2 regions of the Mesorhizobium sp. BH1-1-5 genome follow, and region 2 is predicted to be linked to the other one. Evidence: predicted binding sites of a transcription regulator. Region 2 holds the regulator's gene; the other holds the start of a gene.

Region 1 (11,449 bases), on a different contig from region 2:
GACCGATGTCGCCGCGCTCGCAATGCCTGGCATGTTGTGATGCTCGGCCAGCCAGTAGCGCTTATAACCCAGCCGCTCGGCATGGCGGGCGAGGTCGAGCGAATTGGCAAGCGACTGCGTGGCGGTGCTGCCTTGCGTGATCGGCGACAGGTCGAGAACCGAAAGGGCGGTCATTGGTCAGGTCTCCACGATGCGTTTTTCCCGCAGCCTCGCCTCGAAGGCGGCGCGTTCGGGAATGACGATGGCGAGCTGGTTCTCCAGCACGTCGGCAAGCTCGCCGGCCGCCGCGATCTCGCGCTGCTCGCTGCGGCCGCCGGCATGATGCGTCGACAGCCGGTTGTTGCGCAGCGCATAGCGCCGGTCGGGCAGGGCCAGCGCTGCGACCAGGGTCGAGAGAAAATGCGAGCTCGGATCGGTCGACAGGAAGTGGCTGGCGACCCGATAGTCGACCTCATAGGCCTGGCTCATGTCGAAACGGTAGAGCGTGCGCCAATTATCGCCGATATCGGCCTGCAGGCGGAATTGGCCGCCGGTTTCGCCGATGCGGAAGGCCTCGTGCAGCGTCCGTTGCTCCAGCCCGGGTTGCAAAAGCAGCGGCGCCGTCAGCGTCAGGCCGCCGAAGCCGACATCGGCAATGTAGGTGCGGCCGCCAAGCTCGATGCGCAGCAGCATATGGCTGCGCGCGGTGATGGCGTCTTCCGGCTGGCCCCAGAGCACGCGGGCGGCGAGCCCGCTGACCGTGAAGCCCAGCGCGTCAAGCGCATGCATGAAGATCAGATTGTGCTCGAAGCAGTAGCCGCCGCGGCCCTGGCGAAAGATCTTGTCCTGCAGCGAGGCGACGTCGAGCCCGACCGAAACGCCCATCAAGGCGTCGACGTTCTCGAACGGGATCGCCCGCGGGTGCGCTGCGTGCAGCGCCTGTAGCGTAGCGAGAGAAGGTCCGGTCGGCCCGCCATAACCGATGCGGGCGAAATAACCATCGAGATCGAAGTCGCTCATTAAGGACAGGTCCGGCTTGACCGGTCCGATATAGGCACTCGTCACCGGTGCCGCAAACGATCGGCCAGGACATGGGATTGGGCCAGCGTACTAAGCGCCAGACTTGTGGTCCTGGTCCGCCGCCTCTTCGTCCACCGCCATGGATTGCTGCGCGGCGAGGAAATTGCCGACGGGGCTGAGGCTTTCGAAATGATCGCAGAACACCTTGATGACGACCAGCAGCGGCACCGCCATCAGCGCGCCGACGAAGCCCCACAGCCATGACCAGAAGGCGATGGCGATGAAGATCGCCACCGCGTTGATCTCGAGGCGCCGCCCGACCACCATCGGCGTCACGAACTGGCCTTCGACGATATCGCACAACACCACGAAGGCCGGCGCCAGCAGCGCATAGGCGATCGTGTCGAAGCTGATCAGCGCGATGACGGCAACGAGCAGGACAGTCATCAGCGCGCCGACATAGGGCAGGAAATTGAGGAGCGCCGCCGCCGCTCCCCAGACCAGCGGATTGGGCATGCCGAGCCCCCAGAGACCCAGCCCGATCACCGTGCCGAGACCGGCATTGATGATGGAGACCGTAAGCAGATAATGCGAAATCTCGCGCTCGACGTCATAGACGACGCGCAGTGCCCGCTTCTTCTGGGTCATGCTGGTGAAGGACTGGACGATCTTCTCGTAAAACAGCGTGCCGGAGGCGAGCAGGAACAGGGACAGCACGAAAACGATGGTGATCGAGGTGCCGGCTTCCAGGATGTTGCTCGCCGCCGTGGACAGGATGCCGGAAGGGGCCACCGCCACCCGTTGCACGCCCGGCTCCTGCGATGTCTCGGTCAGCGCCTCCAGCTGATGCGCTACATCCATCACCCGTTCGAGCGGCCGCCTGAACGGCGCCAGCCGCTCGGTCAGCTGCTGGCCGATCGAATAGCTGTTGTTGATGAGGTCGATGATCGGCCCGCTGAGCAAATAGCCCGCGGCAGCGAATACGAAGATGGAGAAGAGCACCAGCAAAGTCGCCGAAACCACCTCCGGAATGCCGCGCTTGCGCAGGAAACGCACGATCGGCGTCAGCGTCAGCGCCAAAAGGAAGGCAAGCATCACCGGCATGAAGAAGGCACGCGCGAAATAAAGTGCCGCCACCGTCATCAGGATGAAGATCCCGATCACCAGCGACCGCATCATGCGCATGTCCGCCCAGGCATCGGCGCGTGGATCGGGACTCTCGGCAACGCCCGCGCCCGAAGCGATCGGTTCGGCTTTCATCGGTTCCCCTTGCGAGCCCGCCACCCCGCAATGCATGGCAGGCTTCCCCGAAACGCGGGAGTTCCGGGCAAGGTTCCATGAGCCGGCTTCCTGGCATCGCTCATGCGGTCGCGCTATTACATGACGTGTAATTGAGCCGCCGCATCGGCCGGGCCTAGTACGGATAGGCTTTCGCGACGACAGAGCGAGAAGGCCGCGCGGCGAAGGTCTCGTGCGCGCGATCACATCCGATTTTGCAAGAGGACGTTACAATGCAAAAGTTCAACCTTCAGACGATCGAATCGGCGCCCGAAAAATCCAGGCCTGCGCTGAAGGCGCTGGAAGAGAAGTTCGGCTTTCTTCCGAACGTCATGGCGACGATGGCCAACAGTCCGGTCCTTCTCAACGGGTTCGTCGCTGCCTTCGGCAGCTTTCACGGCGGCAGCTTCGACGAGATCGAGAAGCAGGTGCTGCTGCTGACCAACGCGGTCACCATCAAATGCCCCTGGACCGTTGCCGCGCATTCGACATTCGCCATCGAGGACGGCATCGCCGAAGGCGAAGTCCGGGCGATCCGCGAAGGCAGGTTGCCGGCCAACCTGAAATACGCGGCGCTCTCGGCACTGACGAAGGCGTTGATCGAGAAGAAGGGAAACGTCACCGATGCCGACATCGATGCGTTCACTGCGGCGGGTTACTCCAAGGCCCAGATTCTGGAAGTGGTGACCGGCGTCGGCGTCTCGACGATGGCGGCGACCACCACGAACATGGCCGGCACGCCGATCGAGGAGCGCTTCCAGGCGCAGGCATGGTCGCCGGTCGCGGCAGCGGCCTGACATGCGTGAAAACGAAGGCCTGAAGCGCGTTGCAACGCGCTTCAGGCGATCGACAGGCATGGGCTCGTCGATCCGTCCGTCAAAACTTGGTCCGTGTTGAAGCGTATTGCGGCGGCCATGTGCGAGGATTGTGGATCATGAAACCGTCGAACCTCAGGACAGGAATGACGCCCGATCTGGGCGTGCTCTTGCGCCACTGGCGCGATTTGCGAAGCAGAAGCCAGCTCGATCTGTCGCTTGACACCGGCATCTCCCAACGACAGATCAGCTTCATCGAAAGCGGACGCAGCGTTCCGAACCGCGAGACCTTGATGGCCATCGCCCGGGCGCTCGATGTACCGTTGCGCGAGCGCAACACATTGCTGCTCGCCGCGGGCTACGCGCCGATGTTTTCCGAAAGCGCGTGGGACTCCGTGGAAATGAAAAGCGTGACCGATGCCCTGGCGCGTATCCTGCGGCAGCATGAGCCCTTTCCGGCAGTGGTGATGGATCGCTACTGGAACGTGCTCATGGCCAATGAATCCGCGCCGCGCTTCTTCGGCTGCTTCATCGACATGTCCGCCCGTCAGGCACCGCGCAACATGCTGCACCTGATGTTCGATCCGGAAGGCATGCGTCCGTTCATCGCCAATTGGCCCGATGTTGCCAGAAGCCTGTTCGAGCGCGTCTACCGCGAATCCATCGGCCGCGTCGTCGATGAGAAGACGAAGACGCTGCTGGCGGAGTTGCTCGCCTATCCGGATGTGAAAAGTGAATGGAAAAACCCGGTCGCCATAGGTTTCATGCCCGTCATTCCGCTGGGATTTGTCAGGGGCGACAGGGTTCTCAACTACTTTTCAATGGTCACCACGGTTGGGACCCCGCAAACCATCGCCGCGCAAGAACTGCGTGTCGAATGCATGTTCCCGGCCGATGAGGCAACCGAAGCGCTTCATGCCGGAATGATGGCCGCCGGCATCCCTTAGAGGCGTTTCGCCGTTGCCGGGAAACGGTGAAACGCACCAAGCGTCCGACGGCCAGGCCTCGCGAACAGGCTTTCGATCAGGCGACCGGCGCCGGCGCCTTGGGCGCGGCCTTGGCCGTCTCCTTGCGCACGATCGGCGCCACCTTGGTGCCGTAGAGCTCGATCGCCTTCATGATCTTGGCGTGTGGCATGGTGCCGATCGCCATCTGCAGGAGGAAGCGGTCGTTGCCGAAAATCTTGTGCTGGACGACGATCTTTTCCGCCACAGCTTCAGGATTGCCGACGAAGAGAGCGCCGTTCGGGCCACGCGACTGGTCGAAATGCGCCCGCGAGGTCGGACCCCAGCCGCGCTCGCGGCCGATGCGGTTCATCACCTCGGCCTGCGGTCCGTAGAAATCGTCGGCTGCCTGTTCGGTCGTCTCGGCGATGAAGCCGTGCACGTTGATGCTGGTGGCAAGCGTTGCCGGATCGGTGCCGGCGCGCCGCGCCGCCTCGCGATAGATATCGAACAGCGGCGCAAAACGCGCCGGCTCGCCGCCGATGATGGCGAGCGCCAGCGGCAGGCCGAGCACGCCGGCGCGGGCGGCCGATTGCGGCGTGCCGCCGATGGCGATCCAGATCGGCAGCTTTTCCTGGGACGGACGCGGATAGACGCCGCGGTCGTTGATCGGCGCGCGCAGCTTGCCCTGCCACGTCACCTTCACCTGGTCGCGGATAGCCAAAAGCAGGTCGAGCTTCTCGGCGAAGAGCTCGTCATAGTCCTCCAGATTGTAGCCGAACAGCGGGAAGGATTCGATGAAGGAGCCGCGCCCGGCCATGATCTCGGCGCGGCCGTTGGACAACAGGTCCAGCGTCGCGAATTGCTGGAAGACGCGCACCGGATCGTCGGAGGAAAGCACGGTGACGGCGCTGGTGAGGCGGATGCGTTTCGTGCGTTCGGCCGCCGCGGCCAGCGCCACGACCGGCGCCGAGGCGGCATAGTCGGGGCGGTGATGCTCGCCGAGACCGAACACGTCGAGGCCGACCTGGTCGGCCAGCTCGATTTCCTCGATGAGGTTGCGCAACCGCTCTTGCGGGCCAATGGCGCCGGGACCCGGCTCCGGGCTGACATCGGCGAAAGTGTAGAGACCGAGTTCCATGTTGCTGTCCTGCGCTGTCGTCTGGGATTGGGTTTTCGGCGCTAGAGGTAGCGATCGGCCTTGCCGCCCGCCAGTGGCACGGATTGTGAACAGTCCATCGCGATGTCGAGCCGTATCCTCGCGGCAACAGCTCAATTTTTCATGGCTGGCATACCGTTTTGGCGCTTGAACTCGCCGCGTTCGCGCGTATGTAAGCGTCGCGAATAGACTGCAGGGAAGTGCACTTGGCTATCTACAGGGAAAAAGACATTTTCGAGCGGCGCAATGCCGCGAACGAGGCAAAGAAGGCGCTGCTCGAGCGCTTCAAGGCAAAGCCGGCGGCGGACGATCCTGCCGTGCTGGCGCGTCAGGCCGAACGCAAGGCGATCCTTGATGCCCGCGCCATCCGCGAGGCGGAAAAGGCAAGGCTGAAGCAGGAAAAGCTGGCGCGCGAGGCGGCCGAGAGGGCCGAGCGCCAAGCGATGGCTGAAGCGGCGCGTCTTGCGGCGGAAGCAGTGGCAGCCGAAGAGGCTGAGCGCCGCCAGGCCGAAGAATCCGAGCGCATCGCGTTCGAGCTTGCCGACGAGGCCTCGCGCAAGGCCAAGCGTGACGCACGCTACGCCGCCCGCAAGGCGCGTGTCGGCCGGACGCCTCCGGGCTTCTCCGCCCGCTAAAGCAATTCCAGGAAAAGTGCGTAGCGGTTTTCCGTTCGGAATTGCGCAAAAACAAAGACTTGGAGCGGTTCGGCGTGTGAACGCTGAACCGCTCTAAGTTCGGGTTCGATGGAAAATGTTCAGGGTCGCCGAAAGCGGCCCTGAACGTGTTTGTATTCAGGCGACTAGCTTCAGGCCGACGATGCCGCAGACGATCAGGCCGATGCAGGCGAGCCGGACGACGGTCGCCGGTTCGCCAAGCAGCCAGATGCCGAGCAGCGCCGTGCCGACGGTGCCGATGCCGGTCCATACCGCATAGGCCGTGCCGACAGGCAGCGTCTTCAGCGCCAGGCCGAGCAGGCCGAGGCTGACGATCATCGAGGCTATGGTGAGAACGGTCGGCAGCGGCTTCGAAAAGCCGTCGGTATATTTGAGGCCGATCGCCCAGCCGATCTCGAACAGGCCGGCGAAGAAAAGAAAAATCCAGGACATCGCAAACACTCCGTCATTCCGGCATCGGTTGGGATGCTCGGGTTGGCGGGTCGTCCCGGCCGGCTTTCGGGGAAGCGAGGTCGTCCTCGCCCTTGCATATGGGGTGTCCTGTCCCCCGATCAACAAAACACCGGCAGCATTCTCATGCCGCCGGTTCAAATTCTGCATTGAGCCGGGTCGACCGAATTCGGCCGCCTACTTTTCCTTGATGCGCATCGCCTTGACCGGCGGCGCCTTCGGAGCCGGAGCCGCTGCGGGCTTCTTGGCGTCCTTCTTCGGCTTGCGGGCTTCCTTGCCTGCCTTCATCGCACCTTTAGCCATGATTCGCTCCTCCGATTGTGGACGTGCAAGTGAAACAAGAGAAATGCCGGACCGCAAGAGGCGGCGTCTCGCTTGCGAAGCCGTCCAGCCGGATGTCAACCGATTTCCCGATGCCATGCTCGCTCGATCGCGCTGCGGTGGCTTGAACTTCCGATTGCCTGGCGCATTGTCTGGGGAGTTTCAGCGGGCGGCGCGCCGGGAGATCGGATGGCAGGACATAGCGGGTCAAGACGAGTGATCTACGCCGCGCTCGCCGGCAACCTGGCGATCGCCCTCACCAAATTCGCGGCGGCGGCCTTCACCGGGTCGTCCGCCATGCTGTCGGAAGGCGTGCATTCGCTGGTCGATACCGGCAATGGCGCGCTGCTGCTCTACGGCATGCACCGGGCCGCGCGGCCGCCCGATCGCACCCACCCGCTCGGCCACGGCCGCGAGCTCTATTTCTGGAGCTTCATCGTGGCGCTCCTGGTGTTCGCGCTTGGCGCCGGCGTCTCCTTCTATGAGGGCGTCATCCACATCATGGCGCCCGAACCGGTGGTCAACGCCAAGCTCAACTATGTCGTGCTTGGCCTCTCCTTCCTGTTCGAGGGCAGCTCATGGCTGGTGGCGCTGAAGGAGTTCCGCCAGCAGAAGGGTAAGCAGGACTGGCTGCAGGCCGTGCAATCGAGCAAGGACCCGAGCGTCTACACGGTGCTGTTCGAAGACAGCGCCGCTCTGCTCGGGCTGATCGTCGCTTTCGCCGGCATCCTGTCGGCGCAACTTCTGGAAATGCCGGCGCTCGACGGCGTCGGCTCGATCGGCATCGCCATCATCCTCGGCGCCACGGCGATCTTCCTGGCGCGCGAGAGCAAGGGCCTGCTGCTCGGCGAGCCAGCTTCGCTCGAGGTGCAGCGCAAGGTTCTGGCGATCGCCCAGGAGGATCCCGCCGTGCAGAGGGCGAACGGGATCCTGAGCGTCCATATCGGTCCGGAAGAAATCGTCGCGGGCCTCAGCATCGAATTCGAGGATCATCTCACCGCGCCCGAGATCGAAGCCTGCGTCGAGCGCCTGGAAGCGAGGCTCAAGGAGGAAATGCCGCAAATCTCCAGGCTCTTCGTCAAGCCGCAAACGACTGGCACATGGGAGCAGCGGCGCAAGGCCATCGCCGAGGCTTCGGAAGAGGGTTAGGTTTTGATGAAGCGAATTTGTCAGGAGAAAAGCCGATGAAGATCGACGGCGGCTGCCATTGCGGCGCGATCACTTATGAGGCGGAGGTCGATCCGGAAAAGACCTCGATCTGCCACTGTATCGATTGCCAGCAGCTGACCGGGACTGCGTTCCGCGTCTCGGTGCGCGTGCCGGAGGAGGATTACCGCATCACGAGGGGCGAGCCGAAAGTCTACATCAAGACCGGATCGAGCGGCGCAAAACGGGCGCAGGGCTTCTGCGGCGATTGCGGCTCGCATCTCTATGCCACCTCGGTTGGCGATGGTCCGAAAATCTACGGCATCAGGGCCGGCACGTCGCGCCAGCGCGACCAACTGGTGCCGAGGACGCAATACTGGCACCGCTCGGCGCTGCACTGGCTGCCGGAGTTCGAGGGCACGAGGATCGTCGAAGAGCAGTAGCGCGTCAGACGAAGAGCTCTACTCGTCGCCTTCGACGACCCGCAGCCTGAGCTGGCCTGTCTTGGAATCGGCGACCCGCGGGCCGGCTTCGGCCTTTGGCGCCGCACTTCGCGCGGCCTCGGTCTCGCCCTCCGCGAATTCCAGCGCCTCGATCTTCTGGCCGCGCCTGGTCACCTTCGACGTCGATACGAGAATGTCGTCGATATCCCGCGTCGCCTGACCGAAATGCGTCTGCAGCCGGCGCACGCGCTCATCGACCCGCGCCACATCCTCCATCAGCCGGATGACCTCATCTTGGATGAGGTGCGCCTGCTCGCGCATCCGCGCATCCTTCAGGATCGACTGGGTGACCTGAATCGACAGCATCAGCAGCGAGGGCGAGACGATGACGACGCGGGCGCGGTGCGCCTTCTGCACCACCGCTTCGAAATTCTCGTGGATCTCGGCGAACACCGATTCCGACGGCACGAACATGAAAGCCGTATCCTGCGTCTCCCCACGGATCAGGTATTTTTCCGCGATATCGCGGATATGCACCTCGATGTCGCGCCGGAACGCCTGCGCAGCCGCCTTCTGCATGCTCTCGCCCTCGGCGGCGCGGATGGCGTTCCAGGCCTCCAGCGGGAACTTGGCGTCGATGGCGAGCATCGGCGCGCCGTTCGGCATCCGCACCAGGCAGTCGGGCCGGCTGCCGTTGCTAAGGCTAGCCTGGAACTCGTAAGCGCCATGCGGCAGGCCATCGGCGACGATCGCCTCCATGCGCGACTGGCCGAAGGCGCCGCGCGTCTGCTTGTTGGAGAGGATCGCCTGCAGTTGCACGACCTGGCCGGCGAGTGACTGGATGTTGCCTTGCGCGGTGTCGATCACCGCCAGCCGCTCCTGCAGCTTGGCCAGGCTTTCATGCGTCGACTTGGTCTGCTCGGTCATGGTCTGGCCGAGGCGGCCGGTCATGGCGTCGAGCCTCTGTCCGAGCGACTGGGTGAGCTCGGCCTGCCGCGCTCCGAACACCTCGGCGATCGCCCCCATGCGGCCCTGCATCTCGGCCTGCGCCTGCAGGACGTCGGCTATGCGCGCCTCGGTGTCGCGGGCATGGTCTGCCGCTTCGGCCGCGGCAACCGCGCGCGCCTTGGCCGCGCGCCACAGCGCGATGACAAGCGCCGCGAAAAGCACGACAAACAAGACGACGGCGAAACCAAGCGCGTGGCCGAGCGTGATCGTAGAGGCGCCGAGCCGCGCGACCGGCTGCGAAAGGAGGGAGGTCATGTCGTTCATGTGGCCAGCATAACCGATTCGCTCCGCTGGCACAGATCAAAACGTGAACAGGCCAGAGACGCACCGGTTGACGCTTTTCCAACGACGTCTTAGGTGAGACGCCATGTCGATCAAGCCGCTCATCATTCTTCCCGATCCCATACTGCGCCAGGTCTCCAAGCCGGTGGAACGCGTCGACGGCGCCCTGCGCAGGCTCGCCGACGACATGCTGGAGACCATGTATGACGCGCCGGGCATCGGCCTTGCGGCGATCCAGGTCGGCGAGCCGCGGCGGCTGTTGGTCATCGACCTCGCCAAGGAAGGTGAGGAGCCTCAGCCGCATGTCTTCATCAATCCGGAAGTGCTCGAGAGTTCCGACCAGCGTTCCGTCTATGAGGAAGGCTGCCTGTCGATCCCCGACTACTATGCCGAGGTCGAGCGCCCGGCTTTCGTGCGGGTGAAATATCTCGACCGTGACGGCAAGCTGCAGGAGCTGCAGGCGGAAGGGCTGATGGCCACCTGCCTGCAGCACGAGATCGACCATCTCAACGGCGTGCTGTTCATCGACCACATCTCGAAATTGAAGCGCGACATGGTGGTGCGGAAGTTCAAGAAGCTCGCCAAGGACAAGGTGCCGGGCAAGATGGTGGGCTAAGGGCCGTTTCGGCCGCGCGAGCACCTGAGCCTACCGCAAGACAGGATCGCAGGACCTCATGCCGCTTCGCGTCATCTTCATGGGCACGCCGGATTTTTCCGTGCCGACCTTGCGCGCCATCGCCGAGGCCGGCCATGAGATCGTGGCCGTCTACACGCAGCCGCCGCGCGCCGCCGGCCGGCGCGGGCTGGAATTGACGCCCTCGCCGGTGCAGCGCGAGGCCGATCGGCTGGGGGTCGAAGTGCGCACGCCCACGTCGCTGAAGGGCGAGGCAGAGCAGGCGGCCTTCGCGGCTCTCCGGGCCGATGTCGCGGTGGTCGTCGCCTATGGGTTGCTTCTGCCGAAGGCCGTTTTGGAGGCGACCGGGCTTGGCTGTCTCAACGGCCATGCCTCGCTTTTGCCACGCTGGCGTGGTGCTGCTCCCATCCAGCGCGCCATCATGGCCGGCGATGCCGAAACCGGCATGATGATCATGAAGATGGAAGAGGGTCTGGACACCGGACCGGTGGCAATGGTTGAAAAAACCGCCATCGCACCCGATATGACGGCCGGCGAGTTGCATGACCGCCTGATGGCTCAAGGCGCTTCGCTGATGGTCGAGGCGCTCGCGCAGTTGGGGATAAATTGTCTGACATTTACCCCGCAGGCGATCGCAGGGGTGACCTACGCCCGAAAGATCGATAAATCGGAGACACGCGTAGACTGGACGCGGCCTTCTGGCGAAGTCCACAATCACATTCGCGGCCTCTCGCCCTTTCCGGGTGCGTGGTGCGAGGTCGACATTGGCGGCCGCATGGAGCGGCTGAAACTGCTTCGCTCGACGCTCTCGGATGGCGTCGGCGAGTCGGGAGGAATTCTCGATGACCGGCTGACGGTCGCCTGCGGGGCAGGCGCGGTCAGGCTGGTCGAAGTTCAACGGGCGGGCGGAAAGCCTGCCGCCGCGCAGGAGTTTTTGCGCGGAGCCAAGATCGAAAAAGGAATGAAATTCACATGAGCATGATGTCGATACGCGCGGCGACGCCGCGGGATCGCGAGGCGATCCGCCTCGTCGAAGAGCATGCCTTTGGCCAGCAGGCGGAAGCCGGCCTGGTCGATGCCCTTGTCACCGGCGGCGATGCCGTCGTCGAACTGGTCGCCGAGGAAGACGGCCAGGTCGTCGGCCACATCCTGTTTTCCAGGCTCTACGTGCAGAATGGCGGCAAGCGTTTCGCGGCCGTCGCGCTGGCGCCGCTGGCGGTCGAACCCTCCTTCCATGGCACCGGCATCGGCGGCGCGCTGATCCGCGAGGCGCATGTCCGCCTCAAGGAGGCCGGC
Region 2 (11,449 bases):
GGTCGTCACCATCGATGCCATCGACCGTACCGGCCAGCGGCCGGACGGCACGATCGTCAACGACCTGCCGGAATCGGCCGAGCTGATCAAATCGGTGTTCGCGGCCGAGCCCAATACGGAGAACGAAGGCCTGACCACTGCCGACAACGGTTTCGTTTTCTACGAGGTGCAGTCGATCACGCCGGCGCGCGACCGTACATTGGACGAAGTCCGCAAGAAGGTCGCGGCCGACTGGACGGAGGCCGAGACCGACAAGCGGCTCGACGCGAAGGCTCAGGAACTGGAGAAGCGCCTCAAGGCCGGCACCACGCTCGACGTCATCGCCGGCGAGCTCAAGCTCGACAAACAGACCAAGCGCGGCTTGAAGCGCGAAGCCGACGATGCCGATTTCGGCAAGGAGGGTGCCGCAGCCATGTTCGGCGTCGGCGAAGGCGGCACTGGCTTGATCCCCTCGCCCACCGGCGACGGTCAGATCCTGTTCAAGGTCGCCGAGGTCTTCGAGCCGGCAGGCGCCGATGGCAGCGCGGTGCCGGACGAAGCCCAGAAGTCCTTCGGCGCCGGCATGTCCGACGACCTGCTCGACCAGCTGGTGGCGCAGTTGCAGTCGCAATATGACGTTCGCATCGATCCGAACGCCGTTTCGCAAGCACAGACACGATGAGCGCTCTGAAGACACACATAGCCAAGGTCGCCACCGGCACCGCGCTTTCCTTCGAGGAAGCGCGCGAGGCGTTCGACATCATCATGTCGGGCGACGCGACGCCCGGCCAGATCGGCGGCTTCCTGATGGCGCTGCGCGTGCGCGGCGAGACGGTGGGCGAGATATCCGGCGCGGTCGCCACGATGCGCGCCAAGATGCTGCGCGTCGAGGCGCCGCACGACGCCATCGACATCGTCGGCACCGGCGGCGACAATTCGCATTCGGTCAACATCTCGACCGCTTCGGCCTTCGTCATCGCAGCCGCCGGGGTGCCGGTCGCCAAGCATGGCAATCGCGGCCTGTCCTCGCTGACCGGCTCGGCCGACGTGCTGACGGCGCTTGGCGTCAAGATCGATATCTCGCCCGAAATGATCGGCCGCTGCATCCACGAGGCCGGCGTCGGCTTCATGTTCGCGCCGGCGCATCATCCGGCGATGAAGCATGTCGGGCCAACCCGCGTCGAGCTCGGCACGCGCACCATCTTCAACCTGCTCGGGCCGCTGTCGAACCCCGCCGGCGTCAGCCGCCAGATGGTCGGCGTTTTCCTGCCGGAGTGGATAATGCCGGTGGCCGAGACGCTGAAGGCGCTGGGCGCCGATCACGCCTGGGTCGTCCACGGCGACGGCTATGACGAGATCACCACGACGGGCGAGACCCAGGTGGCGGAGCTTGCCGGCGGCGAGATCCGCGGCTTCACCTTGACGCCGGAAGCCGTCGGACTGAAGCGGCACACCAAGGAAGAACTGCGCGGCGGCGACGCCGCCTACAACGCCAAGGAACTGCGCGATATGCTGGGCGGAACCGCCGGCGCCTATCGCGACACGGTGCTGATGAATGCTGGCGCCGGACTGGTCGTGGCCGGCAAGGCGACGACATTGGCCGATGGTATCGCCGCGGCGGCGCAAGCGATCGACAGCGGCCGCGCGCTTGGCGTGCTGGACAAGCTCGTCGAGATTTCGAACGGATAAGGCCTTGTCGGACATCCTGCGCAAGATCGAAGCCTACAAGCGCGAAGAGATCGCCGCGGCGAAGCTCCGCGTGCCGCTGGCCGAGATCAAGGCGCAGGCTGTGGACGCCGAGCCACCGCGCGGTTTCCTCGCGGCGCTCGAAGCCAAGCGCCGGGCTGGCGGCTTCGCGCTGATCGCCGAGATCAAGAAGGCCAGCCCCTCCAAGGGCCTGATCCGCGCCGATTTCGATCCGCCGGCGCTGGCCAAGGCCTATCAGAAAGGTGGCGCGGCCTGTCTTTCGGTGCTGACCGACGCGCCGTCCTTCCAGGGCGCTCCGGAATTCCTGACGGCGGCGCGTGCGGCCGTGCGCCTGCCGGCCCTGCGCAAGGATTTTCTGTTCGATCCCTACCAGGTATACGAAGCACGCGCCTGGGGCGCCGACGCAATCCTGATCATCATGGCGAGCGTCGACGACGCGCTGGCCAAGGAGCTTGAGGCGATCGCTTTCGAGCTCGGCATGGACGCCCTTGTCGAGGTGCATGACGAAAAGGAAATGCAACGCGCGCTTGGCCTGTCATCGCGCGTGATCGGCATCAACAACCGCGATCTGCGGACCTTCGTGACCAGCCTCGATGTTTCGGAGCGACTGGCGGACATGGTGCCGGCGGACCGGCTGCTGGTCAGCGAAAGCGGCATCTTCACGCATCAGGACTGCCGCCGGCTGGAAAAGAGCAGGATTGGCACTTTCCTCGTCGGCGAGAGCCTGATGCGGCAGGCGGACGTGGCCGCGGCGACCGAGCTTCTGCTGACGGGCAAGGCGCCGGCCGAGGCCGTTTGAGGATGCCTGCCCTCACCCATCTTGGCGCCAAGGGCGAAGCCAATATGGTCGATGTCGGCGGCAAGGCCGAGACGACGCGCACGGCGATCGCCGAAGGTTTCGTCTCGATGCGGTCTGAAACGCTGGAGATGATTCTCGCCGGCGATGCCAAGAAAGGCGATGTGCTGGGCACGGCCCGTATCGCCGGCATCATGGCCGCGAAGAAGACGCACGAGCTGATCCCGCTCTGCCATCCGCTGCTTCTGACAAAAGTTGCCGTCGAGATCGAGCCGGACCGTTCGCTGCCCGGCCTCAGGGTCACCGCGCTCGCTCGCGTCACCGGCAAGACCGGCGTGGAGATGGAGGCGCTGACCGCTGCCTCGGTCGCCTGCCTCACCATCTACGACATGGCCAAGGCGGCGGACCGCGGCATGGTGATCTCCGGTATCCGTCTGGTCGAGAAGACCGGCGGCAAGTCCGGTGACTACAAGGTGGATGCCTGATGGCATTGGTTCCGGTCGCCGAAGCGCTCCAACGCCTGCTCGACGGCGCCACGCCATTGCCGGGCGAAAGCATTCCGCTGGCGGAAGCGGCCGGGCGGGTCCTGGCGCAACCGGTTGTGGCGCTGCGCACGCAGCCGCCCTTCAATGCCTCCGCGATGGATGGCTATGCCGCGCGTTCCGCCGATGTTGCTTCAGTGCCGGCACAGCTCGAGGTCATCGGCATGGCGCCTGCCGGGCGGGGCTTTTCCGGATCCGTCGGGAAAGGCCAGGCCGTGCGCATCTTCACCGGCGCGCCGGTGCCCGAAGGCGCCGATACCATCGTCATCCAGGAAAACGTCCGCGACCTTGGCAACCGCAAGATCGAGGTGACCGAGCCGACCGCGGAAGCACGCAATATCCGCCGCGCCGGGCTCGACTTCGGCCAGGGCGATGTGCTGCTCAACAAAGGTCGCGAACTCGATGCGGCAGCGCTTTCGCTCGCGGCGTCGGCCAACCACCCTGCCTTGAGCGTCGTACGCCGGCCGCTGGTTGCCATCATCGCCACCGGCGACGAATTGCTGCCGCCGGGGAGCGCGCTCGGCCCCGACCAGATCATTTCCTCCAACGCCTATGGCGTTGCCGCCGCCGCCCAGTCCGTCGGCGCGCGCGCGCTCGATCTGGGCATCGCCGCCGACCGCAAGGAGGCGATCGCGGCGCTGGTCAGGAAAGCGGTCGAGGCGAACGCAGACGTCATCGTCACGCTCGGCGGCGCGTCGGTCGGCGACCACGACCTGATCCATGACGTGCTCATCGGCGAAGGCATGACGCTCGACTTCTGGAAGATCGCCATGCGCCCCGGCAAACCGCTGATGTTTGGCCGGCTTGGCAATGTCCGATGCATCGGCCTGCCCGGCAACCCGGTGGCCAGTATCGTCTGCTCGCAACTCTTCCTGAAACCGCTGCTTGCCCGGCTCGGCGGCCGCGATCACAGGCAGGACGTGCGAGCCGCCCGGTTGGGCGCCGCCATGCAGGCCAACGATGTCAGGCAGGACTATGTGCGCGCCGTCGTGCGCGAAGAAGCCGGCGCCCTGATCGCAACACCTTTCGGCATCCAGGACTCCTCGATGCTGCGGATGCTCGCCGACGCCAACGGCCTGATCCTGCGTGAGCCCTTCGCGCCGGCCGCCGAGACAGGCGCCGAATGCAGCGTTCTGATGTTACGCTGAACAAAACGTCAACAAATTCACTAAACTTTAAACGGTTGCGGAACACAACTGGAACAGATAGTGTTTGTTCTGGGTTTGTTTTTCTGATTCTGGTTTCAGAACCCGTGGGGGCCGCCGATGCTGACGCGCAAACAACATGAACTCCTGATGTTCATCCATGAACGCCTGAAGGAGAGCGGGATTCCCCCATCCTTCGACGAGATGAAGGAAGCGCTCGACCTTGCATCCAAGTCCGGCATCCACCGGCTGATCACGGCGCTGGAAGAGCGCGGCTTCATTCGCCGGCTGCCTAACCGGGCGCGTGCGCTGGAAGTGTTGCGCCTGCCCGACTCGATCGCCCCCGGCCTCAATGCGGCGAAGAAGTTTTCGCCAAGCGTCATCCAGGGCAGCCTGGGTCAGAACAATGTCAGTCGTCAGATCAGGCCGGTGGCGCCGTCGCGAGCCCCGACGCCAAGCAATGACGACGATGCCGTTTCGGCCGTATCCATCCCGGTGATGGGACGCATCGCCGCCGGTGTGCCGATCGACGCCATCCAGCACCAGACGCATTCGATCACCGTGCCGCCGGACATGATCATGGGCGGCGAGCACTATGCGCTGGAGGTCAAGGGCGACTCGATGATCGAGGCTGGCATCTTCGACGGCGATACCGTCATCATCCGCAACGCCAATACGGCGAGCCCGGGCGAGATCGTGGTGGCGCTGGTCGACGACCAGGAAGCGACCTTGAAGCGCTTCCGCCGCAAGGGTGCCTCGATCGCGCTCGAGGCCGCCAACCCGGCCTATGAAACCCGGATCTTCGGACCGGACCGGGTCAAGGTTCAGGGTAAGCTCGTCGGACTTATCCGCCGCTACTGAGCAAGGCTGGGCGGCGGTCTTCGTCCGGAATTGCCCGACATCTATTCTGTCGGCTGCGGCGCTGCAGCCGGCTTGTCCGGCCGTTGATAGGGCGGCAGCCCCCTCGCCTCGCGCGTGTATTTCCGTTGCTCGTGCCAGGGTCGATATGGTTCTTCGACCGCATAGCGAGCGGTTGGCCGCGCGGTTGCCGATTGCGGATCGAAGAAGACGGCGGCGCTGCCGTCGCGCGCCAGCTGCCGCTTGGTGACGACAAGCACGCGCGGATCGTGGCAGGGGTTGTAGGCGGTGGCGTCGTTGATGACGATGAGGTCGGCGAAGCCGCAGGCCGGCCGCGCGCTGCCGCGGTTCTCGGCGAGCGCGACGATGGCGCCGGACGGATGCCGGCCGATGCAGAGGTCGTCCGTACAGTAGAAGGGCGAGCCGGGCGGCAGGTCGACCGGATCGGCGATGTCCAACGCATCTTTGGCGAACGTTTCGGGCGGCACGATTTCCTCGGCTTTCAGCGCCCGTTTCCAGTTGTCGGTGGTGAATTCGTTGGAGCGTTCGCGATTGACGGCGAGCTCGCCGCCGCCGATCGGCATTGCCACCAGATGCGCGTCCTCGGAGATGAGCACATCCGGCGTGCTCACATGCGGAATGGCCAGCAGCGCGGCGAGAGCGAAGGGCACGGCTGCCAACCTAAGCCAGGTGGTGGCCATGGTCGCGATGACCAGCGCGATCGTCGCCAGCAGCACCGACTGGATCGAGATCAGCCCGACGGCATCGACCGGTGAGCGCTCGGAGATCCACGCCGAAATGGCGATCATCGCCGTCAGGCCCTTGCCCATCACATAAAGGAACGGACCGTCGAAGCCGAAGGGCATCGCCAGCGCGCTCAACACGGCGAACGGCATGACGATCAGCGAGACGATCGGCATCACCGCCAGATTGGCAAACAGGCTGAGCGGCGACACGCGCTGGAAATGCCAGATAGCAAACAGCAATGTAGCGCTGCCCGCGATGAGCGAGGTTACGGCGGCGCCACCCACCCCGAGCGCCAGTTTTCGCGACAGGTACCCGAGGAACGATCGCTTTGCCGGCGGCGTTGTCGTTTTGCCGGCGCGATAATCGGCAAAGCCGGCAAAGGCGCCGACCAGGGCGGCGGTGGCAGCAAACGACATCTGGAAGCTCGGGCCGACCACCTCGTGCGGCGAGACAAGGATGACGGCGATGGCCGAGATCGCCAAGTTGCGCATGGTCAGCGCCGCGCGGTCGAAGAGCACGGCGGCGAGCATGACAGCCAGCATGATGAAGCTTCGCTCGGCCGCCACGACGATGCCGGAGATCACGAGATAGGCGGCGATCGAGAGCAACGCTATTCCAGCGGCATATTTCTTCACCGGCCGGCGCGACGAGAAATCCGGAAACAGCGCGAAGGCGCCGCGCAAAAGCACCATTATCGTGCCGGCGACCAGCGCCATGTGCAGGCCCGAGATAGAAATGATGTGGTAGATGCCGGTCCGCCGCATCGACTCGTTGATCGCTTCCGGAATGCCGGCGCGCACGCCGACGATCAGCGCCGCGGCGATCTCGCCTTCGGACCCGCCGATGGCGCTCCTGATATGGTCGGCAATGCCTTCGCGCGCGTTTTCGATGGCCGATGTGACGCGCGCGCCAAAAGGTGCCTCCACTGGCCCAATCAGCTTCGGATCGCCCAGGAAAAAGCCGCTGGCGCCAATGCCGGCAAAGTAGCTGTCGAAGGAATAGTCGTAGCTGTCCGGCCGAACCGGGCCGGTCGGCGGCAACAGCTTGGCATAGCCCGTCAGCATCGAGCCGGCGGTCATGCCGGGTGGGATCCTGCGCGCCGACAGCCTGACGCGGTCCGGCGCGTAGCGCAGCTTCGGATGCTGCGTGGAAATCAAGTCGATGGTCAGCCGGACGCGGCCGTTGGCCATCGCCTCGGCGGTGACGAGGCGGCCGGTCAGCCGCGTCTGGATTTCGGAGCCCAGCATCGGCGTCGCCATCCGCCAGGTCTCCACCTTGGCGCCGAGAAAGCCGAGCGCACAGAAAAGGCTCGCCATGAAGACAAGGTGCGTTTTCTGCCAGGAACGCGAGACCGCCGCGCAGATGGCCATCAGGGCCACCGCCGCAATTGGCCTGTAGAGATCGGGCTCACTGCCTAGCGAGAAGTAATAGATGACGCCGGCCGCAAGGAAGACCGGCACCAGCAGGAAGCCGATACCGCGATCGAGCTCGGTCGTGGCGGCGACGGCAATGCTCCGGCGCAGTGCAGGAAGCGAAACGCGGCCAAGCTGCTTGCGGATCCGGCTGACGGTGCCTGCCGGCGAGGCTGGCTGTAGCGCATCGTCGCTGGACGGCAGAAGCTCGGTTGGTGGACGGAATTCCGGAAGCGAAACCGGCGCGGCCTCTGCGGGCGAGGCATGGACAAACATCAGGCGCTCGCTGACGCCCGCCGTCGTTCCCTCGCCCTTCTCCGCGCCCCGGCCACGTCCAGCCATCGGGTCTGCCCCTTGCGCCCCAGACCGCCTATGCTACATGAACGCCGACCGCGTGGAAGTCCGCGCGAAACATGCATTTTTTCAGTGCTTCTTCGAGAGTTCCATGTCCGACAAGGTCGTCACCCGTTTTGCCCCCTCGCCGACAGGCTATTTGCATATCGGTGGCGCGCGCACGGCGCTGTTCAACTGGCTTTATGCCAAGCACACCGACGGCACGATGCTGCTGCGTATCGAGGATACCGATCGCGAGCGCTCCACCGAGGCTGCCACGGCTGCCATTCTCGACGGACTGACCTGGCTCGGCCTCTCCTGGGACGGCGACGCCGTTTCGCAGTTCGAGCGCGCGCCGCGCCATCGCGAGGTGGCCGAGGAGCTCGTGCGCATGGGCAAGGCCTACTACGCCTATGAGACGCCGGCCGAGCTCGAGGCGATGCGCGAGGCCGCGCGCGCCAAGGGCCTGCCGCCGCGCTACAACGGCCACTGGCGCGACCGCGCTCCGTCCGAGGCGCCGTCAGGCGTCAAGGGCGCGATCCGCATCAAGGCGCCGTCCGAGGGCGTGACGATCGTCAACGATCGCGTGCAGGGCGAGGTGCGCTTCCCGAACAAGGATCTCGACGACTTCATCATCCTGCGTTCTGACGGCGTCCCGACCTACATGCATGCTGTCGTCGTCGACGACCACGACATGGGCGTCACCCACATCATCCGCGGCGACGACCACCTGACCAACGCCGCGCGCCAGACGGTGATCTATAACGCCATGGGCTGGAACGTGCCGTCGATGTCGCACATCCCGCTGATCCACGGCGCCGATGGCGCCAAGCTGTCGAAGCGGCATGGCGCGCTCGGCGTCGAGGCCTATCGCGCCATGGGCTACCTGCCGGAAGCCCTGCTCAACTATCTGGCGCGGCTCGGCTGGAGCCATGGCGACGACGAGGTGATGTCGATCAAGGACATGGTCGCCTGGTTCGACATCGGCGATGTCAACAAGGGCGCGGCCCGCTTCGATTTCGCCAAGCTCGAGGCGCTGAACGGCGTCCATATGCGCAAGATGGACGACCAGGCGCTGTTCGACATCTTCGTCGCCACTTTGCCCTATCTCGAAGGCGGCCCCGCACTTGCGGCAAAGCTCGACGACAGGCGCAAGGCGCTGCTGCTCGCCGCCATGCCTGGCCTCAAGGAGCGGGCCAAGACCCTTGTGGAACTGGTCGACGGCGCGGCCTTCCTGTTCGCCGAGCGGCCATTGCCGCTGGACGAGAAGGCGGCGGGCTTGCTCAACGCGGATGCGCGCGCGATTTTGCGCGGCGCGCATGGCGCATTGTCTTCTGTCCAGGGCGAGTGGAACGCCGCTTCGGCGGAGGCTTCGATCCGCGAATTCGCGCAGGCCGGCGGGCACAAGCTCGGCGCCGTAGCGCAACCGCTCAGGGCCGCGCTGACCGGCCGCAGCACTTCGCCCGGCGTGTTCGACGTGCTTGCCGTGCTGGGCCGTCAGGAAAGCCTGGCGCGCATAGCAGATCAAATCGATTAGGAGCGAACTGGCCCAAGAAGATTGGCATTGAAAGGTGTGTTTCGCAGTGCAACATTAGGCCTTGGCCCAATCTGGCACGCACCTCCTAAAATGCGGTGGCGAGTTCGCGCATTCCGGTGACTTCGACGTGTCGTTTGCAGGAATTGCCTTGCCGGCCTGAGGATACAAAAGGAGTTGAGAATGAGCGAAGCTGCGACAAAACTGGAACCGGGCAGCAAGGCGCGCGAGTCGACCGCCAGGCTCGAACTCGCCGGCAAGACGCACGAATTGAAGGTGCGAAGCGGCACGGTCGGGCCTGACGTCATCGACATCGGTTCGCTCTACAGCACGACCGGCGCCTTCACCTACGATCCGGGCTTCACCTCCACCGCAAGCTGCGAGTCTGGGATCACCTTCATCGACGGCGATGCGGGCATCCTGCTGCATCGTGGTTTCCCGATCGACCAACTTGCCGAGCATGGCGACTTCCTCGAAGTCTGCTATTTGCTGCTCTACGGCGAGTTGCCGACCAAGGCCCAGAAGGACGACTTCGACTATCGCGTGACGCGCCACACCATGGTGCATGAGCAGATGTCGCGCTTCTTCACCGGCTTCCGTCGCGACGCGCATCCGATGGCCGTCATGTGCGGCGTGGTCGGCGCGCTGTCGGCCTTCTACCATGACTCGACCGACATCTCGGACCCGTACCAGCGCATGGTCGCCTCGATGCGCCTGATCGCCAAGATGCCGACGATCGCGGCGATGGCGTATAAGTACCATATCGGCCAGCCGTTTATTTACCCGAAGAACGATCTCGGCTTCGCGGCCAACTTCCTGCACATGTGCTTTGCCGTGCCGTGCGAGGAGTACAAGATCAACCCGGTGCTGGCGCGCGCCATGGACCGCATCTTCATCCTGCACGCCGACCATGAGCAGAACGCCTCGACCTCGACGGTTCGCCTGGCCGGCTCTTCCGGCGCCAATCCGTTCGCCTGCATCGCCGCCGGCATCGCCTGCCTGTGGGGTCCGGCGCATGGCGGCGCCAACGAAGCGGCGCTGAACATGCTGGGCGAGATAGGCCATGTCGACCACATCCCCGAGTTCATTGCCCGGGCCAAGGACAAGAACGACCCGTTCCGCCTGATGGGCTTCGGCCACCGCGTCTACAAGAACTACGATCCGCGCGCCAAGATCATGCAGAAGACCGCGCATGAGGTGCTAGGCGAGCTCGGCATCAAGGACGATCCGCTGCTCGACATCGCCATGGAGCTGGAAAAGATCGCGCTGACCGACGAGTATTTCATCGAAAAGAAGCTCTACCCGAATGTCGATTTCTACTCCGGCATCACGCTGAAGGCGCTGGGCTTCCCCACCACCATGTTCACCGTTCTGTTCGCGGTCGCGCGCACCGTCGGCTGGATCGCGCAGTGGAAGGAAATGATCGAGGATCCGCACCAGAAGATCGGCCGCCCACGTCAGCTTTACACCGGCGCCACGGAACGCGACTACGTGCCGATTGCGAAGCGGTAATTGAGCGAATAGCGAAATAGCGAGTAGCAAATAGGGGAAGAAGGGCAAACCGACACAGCCCTATTCGCTATTCGCTACTCCCTATTCGCTTTCTTGATACACCCCATCACCACTTCCGCGGCGATCTCGCCCGAGGGCCGTTCGGTCGCCATGCGTCGGGCGATCTCGGCAAAGCCCGCCTTTTGCCAGGCGCGCATGCCGGTGTCGGCAAACAGGGCTTCCAACTGCCGGGCGAGGTTCTCCGGCCGGACATACTGGTCGTAGAATTCCGGGACCAGCGCGCGGTCGGAAATGAGGTTGGGCAGCAGCGCCGACCACGTCGTCACCATATGCTGCAATATCTGGCGCGCGATCGGATCGAGCTTGTAGCAGGACACCATCGGAACGCCCGCGAGCGCCAGTTCCAATGAAACCGTTCCAGAAGCGATCAACGCCGCATCGGCCTTGCCGAAGGCCTGCCATTTGCGCTCCGGCTCGGTGATGATTTCCGGCTTGTCGTCCCAGCTAGCGACAGAGGCCTTCACCAACTTGGCGACATGCGGCACCGTCGGCAGCAGCAGACGCAGGCTATGGCCGCGTTGGCGCAGCACCGACATCGCCTTGCCGAAGGGCTCCATCAGCCGGCGGACTTCGCCGCGGCGCGAGCCGGGCAGCACTAGCACCGTCTTGACGCGGTCGCCAGTGAGGTCGCGCGGCTGGCTCTGCGCCTTGGCGGCGCCGAGCACGCCCGGATCCTGCGTCAGCCGATGGCCGACATAGGTGCCCGGCGGTCCGCCGAGACGAGCGAGCGCCTTCACCTCGAACGGCAGGATGCAGAGGATATGGTCGACATAGGGCTTCATCGCCACCGCCCTGCCCGGCCGCCAGGCCCATACGCTCGGGCA

What was found. Region 2 encodes LexA, which represses DNA repair genes until DNA is damaged. Its sites were predicted from a motif close to TGTTCNNNNTGTGTTCNG; they were not measured.
Region 1: LB572_RS23115 (DNA recombination protein RmuC) is a predicted target of LexA. The motif match lies at 9,534-9,551, and genes of this name have one in related genera.

What each region holds. Positions count from the first base shown of each region.
Region 1 covers NZ_JAIUIM010000018.1:98,001-109,449, reverse strand. The annotation lists gene LB572_RS23165 (LLM class flavin-dependent oxidoreductase) at 1-174, opposite strand, end outside; gene LB572_RS23160 (arylamine N-acetyltransferase family protein) at 178-999, opposite strand; gene LB572_RS23155 (AI-2E family transporter) at 1,090-2,259, opposite strand; gene LB572_RS23150 (carboxymuconolactone decarboxylase family protein) at 2,511-3,074, shown strand; gene LB572_RS23145 (helix-turn-helix domain-containing protein) at 3,239-4,039, shown strand; gene LB572_RS23140 (LLM class flavin-dependent oxidoreductase) at 4,116-5,177, opposite strand; gene LB572_RS23135 (DUF6481 family protein) at 5,402-5,830, shown strand; gene sugE (quaternary ammonium compound efflux SMR transporter SugE) at 5,987-6,301, opposite strand; gene LB572_RS34490 (hypothetical protein) at 6,497-6,622, opposite strand; gene LB572_RS23125 (cation diffusion facilitator family transporter) at 6,830-7,789, shown strand; gene LB572_RS23120 (GFA family protein) at 7,825-8,229, shown strand; gene LB572_RS23115 (DNA recombination protein RmuC) at 8,248-9,501, opposite strand; gene def (peptide deformylase) at 9,605-10,135, shown strand; gene fmt (methionyl-tRNA formyltransferase) at 10,194-11,129, shown strand; gene LB572_RS23100 (GNAT family N-acetyltransferase) at 11,126-11,449, shown strand, end outside.
Region 2 covers NZ_JAIUIM010000010.1:222,489-233,937, reverse strand. The annotation lists gene LB572_RS16030 (peptidyl-prolyl cis-trans isomerase) at 1-661, shown strand, start outside; gene trpD (anthranilate phosphoribosyltransferase) at 658-1,668, shown strand; gene trpC (indole-3-glycerol phosphate synthase TrpC) at 1,673-2,485, shown strand; gene moaC (cyclic pyranopterin monophosphate synthase MoaC) at 2,488-2,967, shown strand; gene glp (gephyrin-like molybdotransferase Glp) at 2,967-4,172, shown strand; gene lexA (transcriptional repressor LexA) at 4,290-5,030, shown strand; gene LB572_RS16000 (ComEC/Rec2 family competence protein) at 5,072-7,528, opposite strand; gene gltX (glutamate--tRNA ligase) at 7,632-9,056, shown strand; gene gltA (citrate synthase) at 9,237-10,565, shown strand; gene lpxB (lipid-A-disaccharide synthase) at 10,640-11,449, opposite strand, start outside.